DNA from 2 places in the Peribacillus sp. NPDC046944 genome. Region 1 is predicted to be linked to the other one. Evidence: riboswitches for the same ligand, from Rfam matches in the RefSeq annotation. Region 1 holds a riboswitch; the other holds the start of a gene.
What was found. A riboswitch is a leader RNA that binds a small molecule or an ion and turns the genes downstream of it on or off. The one in region 1 is predicted to bind S-adenosylmethionine.
Positions count from the first base shown of each region.

Region 2: it holds a riboswitch for S-adenosylmethionine, as region 1 does, so the genes downstream of both, ACQKIC_RS04505 (sugar ABC transporter substrate-binding protein) here and ACQKIC_RS15785 (Na+/H+ antiporter NhaC family protein) in region 1, are expected to answer to the same signal.

Region 1 covers NZ_JBNNML010000008.1:160,522-168,064, forward strand. Annotated here, with positions in the region: gene ACQKIC_RS15775 (ABC transporter ATP-binding protein) at 1-188, shown strand, start outside; gene ACQKIC_RS15780 (ABC transporter substrate-binding protein) at 216-1,409, shown strand; SAM riboswitch class I at 1,565-1,669, shown strand; gene ACQKIC_RS15785 (Na+/H+ antiporter NhaC family protein) at 1,870-3,162, shown strand; gene ACQKIC_RS15790 (alanine/glycine:cation symporter family protein) at 3,447-4,883, shown strand; gene sigH (RNA polymerase sporulation sigma factor SigH) at 5,226-5,879, shown strand; gene ACQKIC_RS15800 (hypothetical protein) at 5,978-6,487, shown strand; gene ACQKIC_RS15805 (cytochrome ubiquinol oxidase subunit I) at 7,139-7,543, shown strand, end outside.
Region 2 covers NZ_JBNNML010000002.1:310,434-317,976, forward strand. Annotated here, with positions in the region: gene brnQ (branched-chain amino acid transport system II carrier protein) at 1-1,104, opposite strand, end outside; gene ACQKIC_RS04495 (hypothetical protein) at 1,567-1,740, shown strand; gene ACQKIC_RS04500 (GTP-binding protein) at 2,141-4,882, shown strand; SAM riboswitch class I at 4,972-5,078, shown strand; gene ACQKIC_RS04505 (sugar ABC transporter substrate-binding protein) at 5,192-6,307, shown strand; gene ACQKIC_RS04510 (sugar ABC transporter ATP-binding protein) at 6,375-7,543, shown strand, end outside.

The DNA of each region.
Region 1 (7,543 bases):
TGTTCCAAGTCATCGAAGAAATAAACCGGGAAGGAATAACCGTTCTACTAGCCGAACAGAATGCGAATGCTGCTCTTAGCATTGCAGATAAAGGATATGTTTTTGAAAATGGGGAAATTGTCGTTGAAGGGACCGCAAAAGAATTATTGTCTAACGATGAAGTACGGAAAGCCTATATCGGAGCATAAGAGTTTAAAAATGAATGGGGGATTTTTATGAAAAAGTTGAGTGTATTCTTTGTAATGCTATTACTCGTCCTAACGGCACTAGTGGGGTGTAACAAGGGAGACAGCCCTGCATCAAGTGGGGGAGGAAAGGCCAGTAAAGGGAAGAATGTTGTCAATATCGGTTTTAGCGGCCCTTTGAGTGGAGCAGCAGCCTTATATGGAAAACGAACGTTAAATGGTATGGAGATGGCTGTAAATGAAATAAACGATGCCGGTGGATTCGAAGTGGAAGGGGAAAAATATACGCTCAACCTGGTTTCGTTGGATGATAAGTACTTACCGAATGAAACGGGTTCAAATGCTAAACGTTTAATCCAGGAATATAAAACTCCGATTATTTTCACTCCTCATAGCGGAGGGATACTCGCCCTACAGGTTTTTAACGAAAAAGAGAATTTCATCATCGGTGCCTATTCGAGTGAACCAGCTATCACGGAAAGCGGAAATTCATTAACAGTGAGGATCCCGCCAAATTATGAAGGGTATATTGAACCGTTTTCTACGTATGCAATGGAAAACTTCGGCAAAAAGATTGCGGCATTGCCACCATCTTCCCAGTACGGGAAAGACTGGGCGGAAAACCTACTTCCTCATTGGGAAAAACAAGGTGGTAAAGTCGTCTATAATGCCTCAATTGATTTTTCTAAAGAAACGGATTTCTTCACGACTGTTACAAATGCTCTAAAAGAAAAGCCTGATGTCCTTTTCATCGGTGGGGCGTCAGAGCCTACGGCCAAGGTTGCAAAACAAGCAAGAGAACTAGGTTTTAAAGGCGGTTTCATTATTATGGACCAGGCGAAACTGGATCAAATGAAGCCTATTGCCGGTTCATACGAAACATTGGAAGGTTCGATAGGTGTTCTTCCGCTTATCAACTCCAATGAAGAAGCAGCACCGGCATTCATTGATAAATATAAAAAAATTTATAAGGAAGATGCTAGTTCTGAAGTGGGGTTGAATTACATTGCTATGTATGCCTTTGTGGAGGCAATGAAAGCGGCAGGAACAGTCGATGATGTGAAAGCCATCCGTGAACATATGCAGGATGGGCTGACAAATACGGCACCTGAACAGAAAATTTATAATATACCTTCGATTGACGAAAATGGTGGATTCGCAGCAAAAGTCGTTGTAGGAGCGGTAGAAGATGGGAAAGTAGTACCCATCAGTGTAGAAGAGTGAAGTGTCATGTGCTTTCACACTAGCTACCTTTACGCCCCGAAGACTAAAAACTAATGCATTCAATAAGTTTATAAAAATCTTTAATACTTTACCTTGCGAAAACTCTTAAAATGCTGTACTCTTATATTTGCTTTGAAAAAATGAATATTTCTTACTTCTTATCAAGAGAGACTGAGGGACTGGCCCGAAGATGTCTCGGCAGCAGACTTATTTAGAGTGCTGTGCCAAATCCAGCAGGCGATCGACCTGAAAGATAAGAGGAGTGTTTATAGATTAAAAGACCTCTTCTTGTAATAAAACGGAAGAGGTCTTTTTGTACTCATAGGATAGGAATCTGTTCTTGATGGTATGTTACTGATTTTATAATCAAGCCCATATTAAAATGAAGGGATGCCGGAAAATTTAGAGAGTCCAAAAAGAGTATCCATTACCATGCAAAAATAATAAAGAGGTGTACATCATGAGTTTAGACAATAAAGGGAATCCATGGGCTTTAACGCCGTTTATCGTTTTTTTGATATTATTTATAGGTTCAGGTGTTATTACAAAAGATTTTTACACATTTCCAGTGATTGTTGCCATTGCCATTGCATCTGCTGCGGCACTGGCAATGAATCGAAAGGAATCATTCAATCACAAAGTAGAAATCTTTTGTAAAGGTGCCGGGGATTCAAATATTATGTTGATGGTTGTCATATTCCTATTGGCTGGGGCTTTTTCGGAAGTGGCAAATGGGATGGGAGCCGTAGCGTCTACGGTGAATCTAGCACTTTCGATCGTTCCGCAAAATCTATTAATGGTGGGGTTATTTATTATCGCCTGTTTTATCTCATTATCTATGGGGACAAGTATGGGAACGATAGTAGCTTTAGCACCAATTGGAGTAGGAATTAGTGGACAAACCGATATTTCAGTTGCCCTTTCCATGGCTGCGGTCATTGGTGGCGCCATGTTCGGTGATAATCTTTCTTTCATTTCGGATACGACTATAGCAGCTGTACGTATACAGGGAACGAAAATGAAAGACAAATTCAAAGTGAACTTTTTTATTGTTTTACCTGCTGCGATAATTACATGTGTTATCCTTGGTTTTCTGACAATGGGTGAACAAGCTACAATCTCTGGAGAAGCCTACAGTTGGGTCAAAATTCTACCTTACCTTTGTGTTCTAGTGGCAGCATTAGCGGGAATCAATGTATTCTTGGTTCTCTCTATCGGCATTGTCTTTGCTGGAATCATCGGTTTAGCGGATGGTAGTTATCATGCAATGGAGGTTATTCAAAAAGCAGGAGATGGAATGGCTGGGATGTATGAAATCTCCTTCTTAGCAATCTTGATTGCAGGCATGGTTTCGGTTATCAAACATAACGGTGGCATCGATTATCTACTGAACCTCGTGACGAGAAAGAGCAAATCAAAAAAAAGTGCAGAGTTCAGCATCGCGGGATTGGTTGCTTTAACGAATCTTTCAACGGCAAATAATACCATATCCATCATCATTGCTGGTCCACTCGCAAAAAACATTGCCGAAAAGTATGAAATTGATCCCCGGAAATCTGCCAGCTTGCTCGATGTTTTCGCTTGTAGTATTCAAGGATTATTGCCATACGGGGCACAACTACTTTTAGCTGCCGGTGTTGCACACATCTCTCCTATCAGTATCCTACCCTATTCTTTCTATCCAGTCTTGATCGGGATTTCAGGAATCATAGCCATTTTAATAGGTTTTCCCCGGTTCTCTAAGAAGAAATAAAAATAGTATGGTTGGAAGAGTATCGATGAATCATGAATGTTGCCCTGGAGCATTGTCTCCAGGGCTTTTTTAGGGTAAGGTAAGTGACTTCGAATGGAAAGTGTAGACGAAATCTTTAATTCTTTAATATTCCAAAAAACTAATAACCTCCTTCAATAATATTAAAATAGTATAATTACATACAATATACGGAGTCATTTTTATTCTTAAGTGTTTACTATTTTGTAAAAGCGGGAACTCTAAAGGTATTGTATTGAAATAATTAGAGGTGGGTTCGTTTAAAAATGGAGATAGTAGAAAAGTTTATTACTGAAACAAATGATTTATTATGGTCATCTATACTGATTATATTATTAATTGGAATGGGCATTTATTTTTCTTTTCGGACTAAATTCGTACAATTTAGAATGGTGAAAGAAATGATTAGGTTATTAGGAGAAGGTGCTACAGCAGATAAGAAAGGTGTATCATCGTTTCAGGCCTTTTGTATCAGCACGGCTTCCCGGGTAGGAACGGGGAATCTGGCAGGTGTGGCTATAGCCATAACAACTGGTGGTCCGGGAGCAGTTTTCTGGATGTGGTTAATCGCATTGATCGGATCTGCTTCTGCTTTCATTGAAAGTACACTTGCTCAAATTTACAAGGTCAAAGACGGAGAAGCATTCCGTGGTGGTCCAGCTTATTATATGGAAAAAGCATTAAATGCACGTTGGATGGGTATCACGTTTGCTGTTTTGATTTCATTGACTTTTGGACTTGCTTTCAATTCTGTACAGGCCAATACGATTACAAGCGCATTCCAAGCATCTTTTGGGGTCGATAAATGGATTACTGCACTTATTTTGGCTATCATAACGGCTGTTATCATTTTTGGCGGAATTAAGATGGTTGCTAAAGTGTCTGAAGTCATCGTGCCAATCATGGCAGGAGCTTATGTGTTAGTAGCTTTAGTTGTCATCATATTAAATATAACCGAGTTACCTAGTGTTCTTGCTTTAATCTTTGAAAGTGCATTCGATGGATTAAGGGAGATTGCTAGTGGTGCACTGGGTGCAGCCATGATGAACGGAATCAAGCGTGGCTTGTTCTCAAATGAGGCTGGAATGGGGAGCGCACCTAATGCGGGTGCTACAGCAGATGTCACCCATCCGGTAAAACAAGGTCTAATCCAGTCACTAGGCGTTTTTGTTGATACGCTCATCATATGTAGCTCGACGGCCTTTATCATCTTGTTTTCCGGCCTATATTCATCAAAGGAAACGGATGGAATTGTTCTTACGCAGAATGCTCTTAGCGAGAGTTTAGGATCTTGGGCTGGGATTTTTCTTGCCATTATTGTCCTATTATTTGCGTTTAGTTCGATTGTTGGAAACTACTATTATGGAGAATCCAATATCAGTTTTATTAATGAAAAGAAAGTTTGGATAAATATTTATCGTGCAGCAGTCGTTGGAATGGTCATATTCGGATCAATGGCTTCGCTCGAGTTTGTATGGAATCTAGCAGATTTGTTGATGGGATCAATGGCCATCATAAACCTGATAGCCATAGCCTTGCTAGGGAAAATAGCTTTCGCCGCACTTGCTGATTATCAAAAGCAAAAGAAAGATGGCAAGAATCCCGTTTTCCATGTAAGTAACATTAAGGGATTGAAAAATGTTGAATGCTGGGGTGAACCAACCGATTACGTGGAAGAATCCAGTAAAAAGGAATTCAAATAGAATCTAAATTATGGACAAAAGGGACCTCGATACTATTTCGAGGTCTTTTTTTATACCTCTTGATAGCCCAATATAACCACACATCTTAATCCAGGTTATGTCTCTTTCTAATATTCTATTACCCTGTGAATAAATACCTTTATAAAATGGACCAATTTATAATTCAATATTCCTATTTATTTATTGGTAATATATAATAATGTTGGAAAATGTCGGTATTTAAGGGTATCTTTAATTATGTAGCTGAGATACTATAATATTATAAGGCTCTACCAATATTTTGAAGCTAAAACGCAACCTTGTAGTTATTTGGTGCTCAACTAAGTGAGTGGAGGAATAAAAATGAGTATGATCCTCGATAAGGAAAAAGTAGAAAACCCTACACAAATGGAAGATGCAATATTGATAGGCAAATTTCAAGATGGTGATGATGAGGCACTGAATCAATTAATTACGAAGTATAAAGGTCTTGTCAAAACTAAAGCAATGAAGTATTTTCTAACGGGTGGAGATAAGGAAGATGTTTTTCAAGAAGGCATGATTGGACTGTATAAGGCTATCCGGGATTATCGAGATTGCAAAAATTCGGCTTCCTTTAAGTCATTTGCTGAACTTTGCATTACTAGACAAATTATCACTGCTGTCAAAGCGGCCACTAGACAAAAGCATTCTCCTTTGAATACCTATGTTTCACTGTTTAGACCTATTTACCAAGGGGAATCGGAGCAAGCTCTTATTGATGTCGTTCCTGAGCAAAAGCAGATGGATCCGGTTGCCATTTTAATAGGATTAGAAGAATTCAGTGAAATTGAACTGAAATTAACGGAACTCCTTAGTGACCTGGAAAGTACAGTCGTGGGCTTGTATATGGGCGGACAGACCTACTTGGAAATTTCACTAGAATTGAATGTTCAAGTAAAGACAATAGATAATGCACTTCAACGTGTAAAAAAGAAGTTGGATAAGTATCTGGAATCACGGTTGATGGTTGAATAGGTAATACAGTGAGCATCACTTTAAATTATAGATTTTCTTTATCATCATGATAACCGTCATTTAATTCATGGAGAATAATACTTGAAAGTGGAGTGTGTATGCGCAAGGTTAAGTCAGTAAAAATAGATGGCGAAAGTGTTTTTATGTTTAATAGTGCTATATATATATTCGAGACAGATTCAAGGTATACATTGGAATTGGATATAATAGTGAGTGAAATAGTGTTAAAAAAATTCGGCAATAACGAAAATTTAATTATCGAAATAAAATTGGAAGATGGTAAAGAAATCAGTGCGATTATGCATCTGCGTGGTTTAGTGGGGGAAGGATTGCCCCAGCTTAACCTATATTGTGAGATATATGATCTAGAAGGCTATGAAGATTTCCAGATAGTACATGAGAATGAAACATCCTTCCCGAATGTTGAAGAGGGCATTACTCTGAAAGAAATAAGAAAAGTGGAAATGCCAAATGAAAGAATAAACCTTAAACTACTATTACCGATAGATCAGACGGAATGGTTAGCGAAGCAAGGAAAAAATCTAAATGGGATATTGAAAGAAGCTATATATGACTACTGGAATAAAGAAAAGAAACTACAAGAATGAAAACTGGTTAAATGACCATTGAGATAATTGAAAATTAGGATAATATAAAATCCTATCGTTAAATATTTTTTGGTTGTCTTTTTTATGGGTGAAAATCAGGATCATAAAAAAATATTGAGGGAAATGCATGCAGTTTTAAGCCAAAAACTCACCTTGTATGGTATGTCCTTGAAACGGCATATCATTTTTATTAACTACTTATCTACTTTAAATGATAAAAATCGACAAAGTAGGTACATGAATCTTTCATAACGATAGTGAGGAAAGAGGAAGACTATTTTGTTCTATTTATGCAATGGAGTTTTCAATATTGTTCAATTGCTTACACCGTTCACTTTGAACGGTGTTTTTTTTTTTTTTTTTATGGGGAACAGCGTAAACCTATGGTATAGCATCCAGCAACAAACCCGTTATTTTTCGAGGTCGCTCCTCTATGTTATATCTTACAATCGACCTCGATAGTATATATATAATTCCGAAAAAACAAGATTATAAGTATCTCACAATAAACCTCGTCAGAATAAATAGGATTTAAAATAAGAAAAAAATGTCAGTAACAAAAGATAAAGAAGATGTATGGAACTTTTTTTAATATTTTCCTTTTGTGTGGAGAAGCTAACAAGAATAAATTAGGTTAGAAAGGAAAAAAGTATGGATCACTTACAAATGGCAAGGGCAATGTTCGGGACTAATATGGGCGTACATATTATATTTGCCACTCTAGGTGTGGGATTACCTATGATGATGCTGGCAGCGGAATTGATGTATCAAAAGACGAAAGATCTCCAATATGTGGTCATGGCTAAACGCTGGACCAAAACATTAGGGATTTTATTAGGAGTGGGAATCCCGACAGGTACAATTGCCGGTGTGCAGCTTTCTCTTTTGTGGCCTGGATTTATGGAGGTCATAGGTAGAGTTATGGCCCTTCCGTTCCAAATTGAGATTTATGCTTTTATGGTTGAGGCACTATTCATGTCCATCTATGTATATGCAGCTGAAAAAATCAGGCCATGGGCTAGAATCTTGAGTTTATCCTTTGTCGCTTTTGGTGCT
Region 2 (7,543 bases), on a different contig from region 1:
TTTTTTTGGATTCTTAAAGTGACGGCTGAAGAACGTCAAAGCGACCAGGACGATTGTTAAAGGGTAGGCCATCACTAGGAAAGGTACGGATACTTTTAAGATTTGATTCAATCCTAGATTGGATAGAGTGAACCCGATTAGCGTGATGAGCAGGACGACCGTTTTGTAGCTGGCCTTAGGAATGAGATTGGAAAAATAATGTCCACAGGCTGTTGTTAATCCTACTACGGATGCGATACAGGCCAATAGGAAGATGATCCCCAAAAGGGTTTTCCCGCCTGTCCCAAGTAATAGGGTAGAAGCGGCGGTCAAGATATCGGTTCCATTTTCATAAGAACCGTTCGCAGCCATGCGTGCTCCCATGAAACCTAAGGATGTATACACAAGAGATAGGAAGATTGCTGTGACCATTCCAGCCTTTATGGTGTACTTAGTCAGCTGCTTACGGTCCGATACCCCTCTCTTTTGGATGGAGGTCAGGATGACAATCCCGAAGGCCAGGGCGGCTAAAGCATCCATCGTGTTATAACCTTCAATGAACCCTTTTGAAAAAGCACCTGTTACGTACGCCTCTGTTGGTGCCTGGAAGGGTGCATCCAGTTTTATAAAGCCAACGATACAAAGGATGACAATAGACCCTAATAGAGTGGGCGTGCTCCAACGGCTCATGATGGTCTCCATTTTTTCAGGATTCATCGATATGGCATAAACGATCAAGAAGAATGCAATCGTGAATAGGAATAAAAAGAGCGATTGGCCTATCGTGTCGCCAAGATAGGGTTTGAATCCCATTTCATAGGCGACGTTAGCATTTCTGGGTATGGCAAGGAAAGGTCCGATGCTTAAATAGATGACGATCATGAAAATCTTGCTGAAAGTTGGGTGCACACGCGACCCAATCGTTTCTGCCCCGCCTTTGACGAGGGAAACGGCGACCAGAACTAGAATCGGGAGTCCGACGCCTGTGACGATAAATCCTGCGATGGCCGGCCAGAAGGAAGTCCCTGATGAGGCTCCCAAAAATGGAGGAAAAATCAGGTTGCCCGCCCCGAAGAACATGGAGAAAAGCATAAGCCCGATAAATAATACGTCTGTTTTTTTCATGATGATGTCTCCTTTTTACGATCTAGTGAAAAACTCGCCGAATGGACTAACGGGATCATGTGAAAGTATTACTAAGAAAATAAAAAAACGCCCCTACTTAGAGGGACGAGTTGTGTGCTCGCTTTACCACCCATATCCGCGCTTTTTTAAAAGCCACGGCAATCAGTCAACGTACGGTCCATACGGAGCCAATATTATTAAGCTTTGCATGTTGGTTTTTTTGATTCCCATCAAAACCTAGGTTTCATCGTACGGAGCTATTATAATCTAAAGATAATTTAGCAAATTCAGTATACTAAGTCAATAGGATGAAGTCTTCTTTAGGACAGGATATTAGTCCTAGAGAATCTGCTATGGTTTAAAACGGTTTATGATCAATCGAAAGAATCGTAAAAACTCCCTATTATCTTTCTACCTTCATCTATATTATAATAGAAGTAGAACACTAAAGGAGACAATATGATGTCTGAAAATAAAAAGTTGAGCCTGGCGGATGCTGTCAAGCAGAAATTGGCGCAAAAGCAAGCTGAAACAAGTAAAGATAAACTTGAAACCGGTGTTGTGAAAAAAACAAAACCGCTTAAAAGCCAATTAACTAAAAAGCCCAATAATCAACGTAAGCGCACAGGGGTATAATCCCAATTTGTCAAAGGACAATTACTGTTCAATGCTTATCAGAGAGCAGTATCCTTCATGATCAAAGGTGCTGCTTTTTTTATATTATTTTATTTTTACCATTTTAAGGTAGTGTGTGAACGGGGATTCTGGTAATTTAATGGTATAGGAGAAATCCCTCGCATTGCTTCATATCCTGGTGAAATCCATGAAAGCATATTTTAAGGGAGAGAGTCGATTTGTTAAAAACATTACAAGCCCGGCGGTTTCTGTTTTAAACTTGTAAGAGTTATGACATGTTGTTACCATATTGTTTTGTTAAAATAATAATTTGGAGCTTTGACAGATCATTTTCTTATCTAAAGGAACCTATTGATTTGATCCTTTACTTGAAAATATGAAATATATCGGGGGAATTACGATGGAAGAACAGCTGATTGGCAAAAAGTTCTATGAAACGATGATTGATGACATAAATAAGCATCCGATTCAAGCCTTGGGAGAAATGTTTCTCGTGGAACAAAAAAAGGAAAGATCGGATTTAACCACAATCAGGTTTGCCCAGGGGGAAGTGTACTTCCTGCATCATGACTTTGAGGCGGCCATATTTAAATGGGAGAATATAGAGGGCAATCTTGCTGAATGGGCTAAGAAGAATATTGCTGATGCCTACTTTGAGCTAGAGATGTATTCGACGGCAGAAGATATTTATAAAGCCATTAATACGAGCGAACCTGTATTAAAGACGGAAGTCCTTCTGCAAATGTTTTCACTATACATAGTAGAAACAAGAAATGATCTGGCATCCAAAGTGGTGAAGGAAGCAGTCGATTTCCAACCGGATTATCCAAATGTCACGGAAATTGCGCGCTCCTTCTTTGAAGCGCAAAAGGATTGGAATAGCGCGATAGTTTTAGCGGCCAACGAAAGTATCCGTACGGAGTCAATGACTTGGTTCGATGTTTTGAAAACATACATCCAGCAGGGCGTTGCACAATCGACGGCTCCAGATTATTTCGCGAACGTGCTTAGATCCTTATATAATCTTGACCAAGATCGTTTTGAGAAAATGACGGTAGCCCTTTGGAAGAACTATAAATATACGGATTCTTACTTTGAATGGCTTAAGGTCATCAATAAATTGATCGATGAAATCGAATTGAACAACGGGGATGTTTGGGATGAGCTTTCCGTCTATTATCGCGATGCCTATGCAGGATTACTAGAAGGTACGCATTTAGTCAAAGAGTTAAGTCCTGTCGTACCAAGACTGTTGGAAAATTGGTTGAAAATCTCTGAAGGGGAGATTTCGTTATTTGCAGCGGCATCTGTCCTTTCCTGGAATGAGATTTTCCCAGATACAGTGAGCGCACTTGTTGTTCAAGATGCAGAAAGTCTGTTAGCGAAATCCCCTAGATTGGGAGGCGGTCTCGAAGCAGGCGAAAAACTGATTCACTCCATCATTCAATGGGCAGAGAGCAATGATCTATCAGTCGGCAATAAGCTGAAATGGATGGTTGAGGGAATTAAGGATATGAGCAATTTCAATCTGCTTCTTGTTGGAAGTGCAGGAAATGGCAAGACATCCTTCATTCAATCGATAGCGGGTGAAAGCATTGCAGCGGAAGACCATTCATCTCTTGTGAGCGTTAAAGATGGCGATGACCTGGAAATCTATGAAATTACCGATACAGATCGTAAAATGGTCGAAGAGTTAACGGAGTTGGATGAAACGCGTCGTCAACGCGGAACGATTGTCGATGTGACACTCATCAGTGATTATTTGAGAAATAATCGCCTGCGTCTACTGGATACTCCAGGATTTAATGGAGAGAAAAGCGTAGACCCTGACTTCCAAAATTACTTACTGGAGAGCGATGGAGTGATGTTCGTTCTGGATGCACGGGCACCTTTCACGGGCAGTGAACGTGATTTGCTATTGGAAATGCAACAAATGGCCCCTAAACTTCCTATTCATTTCTTGCTGAATAAAATGGATACCATCTATAGTGATCAAGTGGCAGTCAGGATGGAAGATGAAACATGGGATAAGGTGAATGCTTATTTCCCGAACGCGAAGGTATTTGCTTTCTCCAAGCTTTATGACAGCAAACAGCAACTGCAGGATCTAGCCGTCTTCCTTCACGCAAACTATCAAGATAGCAATTGGAAGGAAATGAGGGCGGAGAAGCTCCTTGCCTTCACGCGTAAAACTTTATCCTATCTATTAGAAAAACGGGCAGCGAATGAACGGAAATGCGAGCATTCGATTTCTTGGAATGAACAGATGGAAGTGAAGTTGAATGGCGCTACGAATCAGTTGACTGATTTGGAAAAAGAAAAAACCGAAAACATTACAAGATCTTATCGCTTATTAAAAGAAGAAGTGAAAAAACAGCTTTCCACACGAATTCCTGAATTACTGCGTGATTGCTCTAAAACATTATCTGAGAATAGTGACTTTAGCCAAGTGCATATACAGTTGAATCAGGAAATGAACGATCGGATCCAGGCATTTATATCCGATAAAATCATGCCGCAGTATTTCCGCTCGCTTCAAGACTGGATTGCTACATCTGAGTTAGAATTCACGCAAAGCCAACAGTTCATGGATGAGATGAGCGCAGGCTTCAATGAGCTATATAAAGAAGAACGTATTGTACTGGCCGGGGACTTCCGGGTCTTGGATGACTGGCGCCGTGATGCGGACCGGATGACAAGCAGCATCCGAATAGAAAATGTAAACATATTACTAAGAAGGACCCCATCTCAGTTGATTCTTAAGGGAGCCGGGAAGCTATTTGGTGCGATTCCGCAAAATAAAGCGAATATGTACAATCGATATAAGAAGTTCTTGGAAAATGAAGACTTCCAGGATGTTGCCGATATGATCAGTGACAGATTCCTTACTCAGTTTGGATTGTTCGAAAAATCCTTGGAACGTGACATATCCCTGTTCTACCGCAGTCCATTTGCCATCCTTGAAAAAAATATCGAACAGACGAAAGCCGAAATCAAAGAACAGCAGGCTACATTGGAACATATGAGACAAAATCCTGAAGTCTACCGTGATCCGATTACCCTGTTCGAAGTGAAACTACGCCAATTCGAACGCCTTGAAAAAATCGAGAAAAGACGCCTGGCGAAACTGCAAGGAAAATAAAACATTTAAAAAATTCTAAAAACTATTGACTTAATGACTATATCCCTATAAAGTGGTACTTATCATAACGAAACGTAACACATTATATTCTCTTATCAAGAGTGGCGGAGGGACTGGCCCTACGATGCCCAGCAACCGTTCCAATTAGGAATTGGTGCTAAATCCTGCAAAACAGAAATGTTTTGACAGATAAGAGAGGGATAAGTCTGCAAACCAGCTGATTAAACCTCTCTATTTTAGAGAGGTTTTTATTTTGTGTTTATGCCGAGCTAACAGATAAGAATAATGTAAAAAATAGGGGGAATTAAAATGGGAAGATCAATTTTAAAAGGAGCTTTCGTTTCAGTCATCGCTTCGGCGTTGCTTTTGACGGGGTGTTCTTCGGGACAAAGTACAGGGGAAGCGAAAAAAGAGGAAAAGGTATCTTTTGAAAATGTTCCAGAGCGATTTGCGAAAGGCGAGGGAGCTAAAATTAAAGTCATTCGTAAAATTGGCGGCGATGATCACACGGCCCAATACTTAGCAGGGGCGCAAGAAGAAGGAGAAGCACTTGGCTTCCAAGTAGATACTTTTACGGCCAATGGCGATACGGCTAAATTCCATGACGCCATCGCTCAGGCTCTGGAGGAAGACTATGATGGCTATATCATTTCCCATGGTGATGATGCAGCGACAGTGAATGACGTACAAAAGTTGGTTGATGCAGGGAAAAGCGTAGTCACATTCGATTCCATCGGCGATTTAACGAAAATTGATGGGGTAACAGTAACCTCACAAGATGACGAAGCATTGGCAACTCTTGCTTTTGACAAATTGATTGAAGAGCAAAAAGGCGAAGCGAACATTGCATACCTTTGGGTAGATGGTTTCCCTCCTATGGTGAGAAGAAATGCCGTGTATCAAGAAAAGCTGAAAGAAAATCCTGGCATTCATGAAATTGAAAGATTCGGAGTGGCATCTTCAGATACTTCGGTCCAGACGCAAAACGCGGTATCGGCGATGTTGAACAAGTATCCAAAAGGTAAAATAGACGCAATTTTCGCAACATGGGATGCATTCGCTATCGGAGCAGCGCGTGCGATAAAAGAAGCGGGGCGCGATGAAGTGAAAATCTATGGTATTGACGTGTCCAATGCCGACCTTCAGGAGATTCAAACAAAAGGAAGCTCATGGTCGTATACCGCAGCGGTTGATCCGAAGTTGATTGGTGCAGTGAATATGAGACTGCTAGCGAAAAAACTAGCGGGGGAAGAAACGCCGCAAACCTATGATTTAGAAGCATCATTGATATCTCAAAAACAGCTTCAATCATCGAAGGACGCTGTCAACATGACCAATCTATCCGGCATTGTTCAAGGCTGGGGAGTATCAACGGAATTTGAAGAAGACTGGATGAAAGTATTGAAAGAACATTATAAGAAGTAACGATCAGAATCAGTAGACACTCTCTTTCAAGTTGAAGAGAGTGTCTGTTTAATGGGAGGGATTGGACATGGGCATTCAACTAGAAATGAAACAGATATCGATTGAGTTTCCAGGTGTAAAAGCGCTTAGTGAAGTTAATTTTTCAGTACAGTCGGGAACAGCACATGCATTGGTCGGCGCAAATGGAGCAGGGAAATCGACGCTAATGAAAGTCTTATCAGGAGCTCATGTCCATTATACCGGCGACATTTTCCTAAATGGCCAGGTACAGGATATCCGTTCGCCAAAGTCGGCACAGGAAGCTGGCATTCAAATTGTGTATCAGGAAGTGGATACGGCCCTCATTCCTTATTTAACGGTTGCGGAGAACGTGATGCTGAATGAATCCGTACAGAACATGGGGAGAAAACAAATCATCAAGTGGAAGGAATTACATAGAAAAGCGACGAAAATCTTGGAAGAAATGAACATCCATGTGTCTTCGAAAAAACTGGTAAGGGACCTTACGTTGGCCGAAAAGCAGATGGTCTTGATAGCTAGGGCCGTTTCAACCGCATGTAAATTCTTGATTCTCGATGAGCCGACTGCTCCGTTAAGCCATACGGAAACAACGGAACTATTCCGGATTGTGAATGAGCTGAAGCAACGTGGTGTAGGCATTATTTTCATTTCTCACCGTCTACCCGAGATATTTGAAGTGTGTGAGGACATTACAATCATGAGAAATGGGAAGAGTGTGAGGCGCAGTAGAATCAGTGATATCACACAAAACGAAGTGATTGAGCAAATGCTTGGAAAGTCAATGGAAGAACAGTTTCCCGTCGTGAATGCCGAGATAGGTGCGGTGATGTTTGAAGTGAACCGACTGTCGGATGCCGATAAAGTCAAAGATGTCAGTCTTCATGTGAGGGCCGGTGAGATAGTCGGTTTAGCGGGTCTTGTTGGGGCAGGAAAAACGGAGCTTTGTAAAACGCTTTTCGGCCATACGGCCATTATAACGGGGGAAGTTGTGTTGAATGGAAGGAAGCTTATTCTGAAAACGCCCCATCATGCTGTGAAGAGCGGCTTGGCACTAGTCCCCGAAGAACGGAGGAAAGAAGGCGTTCTCGTACAGGAGTCTGTTACTACGAACCTGACTGCTGCAAGTGTCGGGAAATTCAGTAAGGCATTCAGCTTCGTCGATCGCCAGGCAGAAAAGATAAAGGCGAAAGACCTGATAGCCACTCTTGGGATCAA